2 regions of the Azospirillum aestuarii genome follow, and region 1 is predicted to be linked to the other one. Evidence: riboswitches for the same ligand, from Rfam matches in the RefSeq annotation. Region 1 holds a riboswitch; the other holds the start of a gene.
The links. Region 1 has a riboswitch for thiamine pyrophosphate ahead of JJL56_RS16210 (LuxE/PaaK family acyltransferase). Riboswitches for the same ligand answer to the same signal wherever they lie in the genome.
Positions count from the first base shown of each region.

Region 1 (3,350 bases):
CGACCGTGTCGTACAGCTCGCGGAAGCGCAGCTCCAGAAGGTCGAGCTCGTTGTGGAAGGTGAAGCAGTCGTAGATCTTCGGCTGGCGGCGCTGCGGTGACGCCACCGCCGGCCAGCGCGACCCCGGCCCCGCCGTCGTCTGCACGGCATCGGCCAGGGCCAGCACATAGTCCCGCTGCACGCCGGTCGTCCATTCGGTGATCTGGGACCGCAGGAATGTCTCGTCCCGCCGTGCCACCAGCTTGCGGACCATGGAGGCGAAGGGAGCCTTGCGTCCGGACAGCGCGAGGCTGGTCATCAGGTCTGTGTATTCCCGCCGGTCCAGAAGCGGGCCGTCCATGACCTCGATCCGTTCCTCCAGCGCGCGGTCCCCCAGCACTTTGCCGAAGTTGAACAGGCCGTGGAAGCCGAAGGCCGGTCTCGGCACCGGTGTCCGTTCGAAGGCGAAGCGGTCGGCCATGGCCTCCGGGGCGAAGCGGATGCCGGCCTTTTCCAGCGCCGGGCGCTCGGTCCGGCAAATCACGTGGTCCTCGGGGATGCCGGCTTCGAAGGGCAGGTCGCGCAGCCGGTCGAGCAGGGCGGCGGAGCGCAGGGAGAAGCCACCGTTCCCCACCGTCATGCCGTCCTCGTACCAGCCCCAGCGGGCGCCGATGTAGTCGAAGGCGCGGAACTCCTCCGTCCAGGCCTGCGGATCGGCGACGAAGCCGTCCCACTGGGCGATCAGGACATGGCCCGTCGTCACGAGCCGGCGCAGGCGGACGTTGATCGTGTCCGAATAGTCGTCGATGTCGTGGATCGGGGCGATGCGGTGGAAATCGACGCCGGGGATCTTCGGATCGCGGTCGGAGAGCAGCAGCACCCTGGAGAAGCGGCAGGCGGCGATGCTGTCCCGGATAGCCATCTCGACCAGGGCGTGGTTCGCCGTGTCGGCGAACACCAGCGTGCAGTCCTCGATCCTCACCATGCCGTTCCCCATTCTGCCGCCGGCGTCAGCCGCCCGCGGGCGCGGATCGTATCACGGCGGTTGTGGGGCTGCCACGGGCGGAGCGCCGGTCATCCTTGACGGGCGGGGGCCGGTCCCTTAGCTTGCGAATGTTCCCTGGGGGGCCTCGCTAGGAGGCTGAGACTCCGCCGGTCCGGCGCTTTCATCCGGACAACGCGGTGACCCATCGAACCTGATCCGGGTCATACCGGCGTAGGGACGGGACTGAAGGGCGGCACGGCGTACCCCCATTCCATCCAGACACCGCTTGCTCCGGCAACAGTTTGTTGGCGTTGCAAAAGGTGTGCGGACGTGACCGAAGCCCGACTTGTCGAAGAGCTGCTGGCCTTCATCGCCGCCGGAGAGGCGGACGAGGAGGCGTTCAACCGCATGGCGCTGGCCGTCTTCGCCCACCAGTTCGAGACCAACGCCCCCTACCGCCGCTTCGCCACCCAGCGGGCGCGCACCCTGCGCACGGTGAAGAGCTGGCGCGACGTGCCCGCCGTGCCGATCAGCGCCTTCAAGGACCTGACGCTGAGTGGACGGCCGCCGGAGGAATGCCCGCACGTCTTCATGACCAGCGGCACGACCAAGGGCGTGCGGGGCAAGAGCCACCATCCGACGCTGGCGGTCTACGACCGCTCCATGACCGTCAATTTCCGCCGCCGTTTCATGGCGGGCTATGACCGGCTGCGCATGGGCATCCTGTTCCCGACCGAGCAGGCAATGCCCAACTCCTCGCTCGCCCATTATCTGGCGCTGGCCAAGAGCGAATTCGGGATGGCGGAGAGCCGCTACTTCGTGTCCGACGCCGGGCTGGACGTGGACGGGGCCATCGAGGCGCTGTCGCGGGCGGAGGCGACCGGCGAACCCTATGCCCTGCTGGGGGCGAGCTTCAGCGTCGTGCATCTGATGGACGCGCTGGCCGAGCAGGGGCGGAGCTTCGCCCTGCCGGCGGGCAGCCGCATCCTCGACACCGGCGGCTTCAAGGGCCAGTCGCGGGAGATGGCGGCGGAGGAGTTCTACGGCCGCCTGTCCGCGACCTTCGGCGTGCCGCGCCGCCTGTGCATCAACATGTACGGCATGACGGAGCTGAGCACCCAGTTCTACGACGACGGCAACGAGGTGTGCCCGTCGGTGAAGTCCGGACCGCACTGGATACGCAGCCGGGTCATCAACCCGCTGACCGGGCAGGAGGTGCCGCGCGGCAGCGTCGGCGTGCTGGTCCATCACGATCTGGCCCATTTCAACTGCGCGTCGGCCATCCTGACCGAGGACGCCGGGGTTGAGGTGGACGGCGGCTTCCAGCTTCTCGGCCGGGCCGACGGGGCGGATGCCAAGGGCTGCTCCATGGCGGTCGAGGACTTCCTCAAAGCGGCGCGGGCGACTTGATGGAGCGGGCCGGGCATCTGCCGGGGCTGTCCGCCGACGCGGTGGACTGGCGGACGCTGACCTTCCGGCGCGGCGCCGAGACGCTCGACGTGGCGGTGCCGGTGCTGAGCGAGGCGCAGATCGCTGAATTGGCAACGCGGGTGCGGACCAACGCGCGGACTTACTTGAGAAGCCGCACCGTCGCGGAGATCGCCGCCACCATCGACCGCGCCGTCGCCCGGCTGCTCGACCGCGACGACCCGTGGCGGCGGAAGGCGGAACGGCTGCTGCCGCTGGTCACCGGCTACGACGCCGAGATGGTCCGGTTGGGGCTGACCGGCTATCTGAAGACCTTCCGCGGGCCGGAGCTGCGGAAATTCGTCGCGGAGGATTTCGCCAACCCGGCGGTGCTCGACGATTTCCAGCCGATGCCCAAGGGCGGCTTCGCCCGCGCCTTCGGGCCGGAGCTTCTGCTGCATGTCTGGGCGGGCAACGTGCCGGGCCTGCCGTTGTGGAGCCTGATCTCTGGCCTGCTGGTGAAGGCCGGCACGGTCGGCAAGCTGCCGAGCGCCGAGCCGCTGTTCGCCGGATGGTTCGCCCAGATCCTGGCGGAGATCGACCCGGAACTGGCCGACTGCATCGCCATCGTCTGGTGGAAGGGTGGCGACGCGGCGGCGGAACGGGCGTGGCTGACCCGCGCCGACACGGTGGTCGCCTATGGCGGAAACGACGCGCTGGAGGCCATCCGGGCGCGGGTGCCGATCACCACGCGCTTCCTGCCCTACGGGCACAAGATCAGTTTCGGCATGGTCGCCCGCTCCGCGCTCGACGCCGGGAAGGCGGGGGCGGTGGCGCGGCAGGCGGCCTACGACGTGGCGCGCTACGACCAGCAGGGCTGCTACTCGCCGCAGACCGTGTTCGTGGAGCGCGGCGGGCGGGTGTCGCCGCGCGAGTTCGCCGGCTATCTGGCGCACGAACTGGACGCCCTCGGCAGCAA
Region 1 is NZ_JAEPIV010000008.1:85,552-88,901, forward strand. Features, by position in the region: gene JJL56_RS16205 (DUF5672 family protein) at 1-964, opposite strand, end outside; TPP riboswitch at 1,091-1,220, shown strand; gene JJL56_RS16210 (LuxE/PaaK family acyltransferase) at 1,295-2,374, shown strand; gene JJL56_RS16215 (acyl-CoA reductase) at 2,374-3,350, shown strand, end outside.

Region 2 (3,350 bases), on a different contig from region 1:
TGCTCTATGTCGGCTCGGCCATCGGCGGCATCGGCGTCGGCTGCGTCTACGCCACCTGCGTCAACAGCGCCCTCAAGTGGTTCCCGGACAAGCGCGGCCTCGCCGTCGGCCTGACCGCGGGCGGTTACGGCGCCGGCTCGGCCCTGACCATCCTGCCGATCGCCAACATGATCCACTCGTCGGGCTATCAGTCGGCCTTCTTCTGGTTCGGCCTGGTGCAGGGCACGATTATCTTCTGCGCCGCCTTCTTCCTGCGCGCTCCGCAAAAGGATCAGGTCAAGGCCTCGACCAAGGTCCTGCAGTCCCGCCGTGACTACACGCTGAAGGAAGCGCTGCAGACGCCGGTGTTCTGGGTCATGATGCTCATGTTCATCTGCACCGTGTCGGGCGGTCTGATGGCGGTGGCTCAGCTCGGCGTGATCGCCCACGATCTGGGCGTGAAGGAAGCCCCGATCAGCCTGTTCGGCATCACCATGGCGGCTCTGCCCTTCGCGCTGATGCTCGACCGCGTGATGAACGGCATCTCCCGTCCGCTGTTCGGCTTCATCTCCGACCACATCGGCCGTGAAGCGACGATGTTCATCGCCTTCACCTTCGAAGGCATCGGCATCCTGATGCTCAGCCGCTTCGGCCACGACCCGATCATGTTCCTGATCCTGTCGGGCATGGTGTTCCTGGCCTGGGGCGAAGTGTACAGCCTGTTCAGCGCGACCTCGGCGGACACCTTCGGCACCAAGCACGCGGCGAAGATCTATGGCGTGCTGTACTGCGCCAAGGGCGTCGCGGCGCTGCTGGTCCCGCTGGGCAACCTGCTGATGGAAGCCACCGGCACCTGGGCGACCGTGCTCTACATCTGCGCCACCATGGACCTCATCGCGGCCTTCTGCGCCATCGCGGTCCTGCGGCCAATGCTGCGCCGGCACCATGCCCGAAACGCCGAACTCGCCGCCCAGCAGGGTACGGGGGGGCTGGCGGTGCAGACCGGCCACTGATCGGTCCGCACACTTTCGGTTCCATGCCTCGGATAAAGGCCGCCGCGCGCACCCCGCGCGGCGGCCTTTCTTCATTCCAGGAAGAAGGGGCGGTTGTGGCCTTCGCCGGACTGGTTGAAGCGGTCCGACGACCAGAGGCCGTCCGGCTGCTCGTCCTGCGGATCGGAATTCCACTCGTCGTCCTCCCGCATCAGCAGGGTCAGGCCGTGGCCCATAAGGCCGGCCAGGGCGACGAAGGCGATCATCTGGGATTCGAGCATGGGACGGGCTCCGGGCACTCGGGAGGGGCTTTGTTTCTTGTTGTGGTGCAGCATAGTGTGCCGGCTCAGGCTGCGCAATAGGATTTTGTATACCAGATAATGGATACCAGAATCGCGTCAATTGCATTGATGAGGCGGGATTCGCCGCGAATGGGCGTTGACGCGGGTGGGGCGGATCGTTCAGCATGGCGACGTTCCAAGGGGAGCCCCATAGCACGGGGCTGAGATGATGCCGTAAGGCGCCGAACCCTTTGAACCTGATCCGGGTCGTACCGGCGTAGGGACAGGAACAAATGGACCACGGTCACGCGCATCCCCATTGCGCACCCCTATTATGGGGACCGCTCCGGTCGTCCGTTCTGCCGCTCCGTCACACCCGGATCTCCAACGATCCTATGTGCGATGGAGATCCAAGCAGATGCCCGACTCTCTTCCCCCCGCCCCAAAGGACGCCACGCCGTCCGACCCTTTCACCGTGACGACCGGCCCGCTGCCGTCGTCCAGCAAGGTCCATGTGGCGGGGGAGCGCTTCCCCGATCTGCGCGTGGCCATGCGCGACATCCATGTCGGCGGCGGTGAGCCGCCGGTGCGCGTCTACGACACCTCCGGCCCTTACAGCGACCCCGCCGTGCAGACCGACATCCGCCGCGGTCTGGCGGAGCTGCGCCGTTCCTGGATCGAGGCGCGCGGCGACGTGGAGGTCTACGAGGGCCGCGAGGTCCGTCCGGAGGACGACGGGCTGCGCGTCGGCGAGGCGCGCGCCGTGCCCGTCTTCGACCGCGCCGGGCGCCGTCCGCTGCGCGGCAAGCCGGGCCGGGCGGTCACACAGATGGCCTATGCCCGCGCCGGCATCGTCACGCCGGAGATGGAGTACATCGCCGTCCGCGAGAATCTGGGCCGCCAGCGGCTGGCCGAGGCGGCGGCGAGGGACGGTGACGATTTCGGCGCCTCCATCCCCGATCACGTGACGCCGGAGTTCGTCCGCGACGAGGTGGCGCGCGGGCGGGCGATCATCCCGGCCAACATCAACCACCCCGAATCGGAGCCGATGATCATCGGCCGCAACTTCCTCACCAAGATCAACGCGAACATCGGCAACTCCGCCGTCGCCTCCTCGGTGGGGGAGGAGGTCGACAAGATGGTCTGGTCGACCCGCTGGGGGGCGGACACCGTGATGGACCTGTCCACCGGCCGCAACATCCACACCACGCGCGAGTGGATTCTGCGCAACAGCCCGGTCCCCATCGGCACCGTGCCGATCTATCAGGCGCTGGAGAAGGTCGGCGGCAAGGCCGAGGACCTGACCTGGGAGATCTTCCGCGACACGCTGATCGAGCAGGCGGAGCAGGGGGTGGACTATTTCACCATCCACGCCGGCATCCGTCTGGCGCACATCCCGCTGACCGCCAAGCGCACCACCGGCATCGTGTCGCGCGGCGGCTCGATCATGGCGAAATGGTGCCTGTCCCACCACCGCGAGAGCTTCCTCTACGAGCGGTTCGAGGAGATCTGCGAGATCATGAAGGCGTACGACGTCGCCTTCTCGCTGGGTGACGGCTTGCGCCCCGGCTCCATCGCCGACGCCAACGACGCCGCCCAGTTCGCCGAGCTGGAGACGCTGGGCGAGCTGACCAAGATCGCCTGGAAGCACGACGTGCAGGTGATGATCGAGGGGCCGGGCCACGTGCCCATGCACAAGATCAAGGCCAACGTCGACAAGCAGCTGGCGCTGTGCGGCGAGGCGCCCTTCTACACGCTCGGGCCGCTGACCACGGACATCGCGCCGGGCTACGACCACATCACCAGCGCCATCGGCGCCGCCATGATCGGCTGGTTCGGCACGGCGATGCTCTGCTACGTCACGCCGAAGGAACATCTGGGGCTGCCGGACCGCGACGACGTGAAGGTGGGCGTGGTCACCTACAAGATCGCCGCCCACGCCGCCGACCTCGCCAAGGGCCATCCCGGCGCCCAGGAACGCGACGACGCCCTGTCGCGCGCCCGCTTCGAGTTCCGCTGGCGCGACCAGTTCCACCTGTCGCTCGACCCGGAGACGGCGGAGCGCTTCCACGACCAGACCCTGCCGGCGGAGGGGGCG
Region 2 is NZ_JAEPIV010000009.1:6,895-10,244, forward strand. Features, by position in the region: partial or broken gene oxlT (oxalate/formate MFS antiporter) at 1-992, shown strand, start outside; gene JJL56_RS16840 (hypothetical protein) at 1,064-1,252, opposite strand; TPP riboswitch at 1,442-1,554, shown strand; gene thiC (phosphomethylpyrimidine synthase ThiC) at 1,671-3,350, shown strand, end outside.
Region 2: another riboswitch for thiamine pyrophosphate. It lies ahead of thiC (phosphomethylpyrimidine synthase ThiC); the one in region 1 lies ahead of JJL56_RS16210 (LuxE/PaaK family acyltransferase).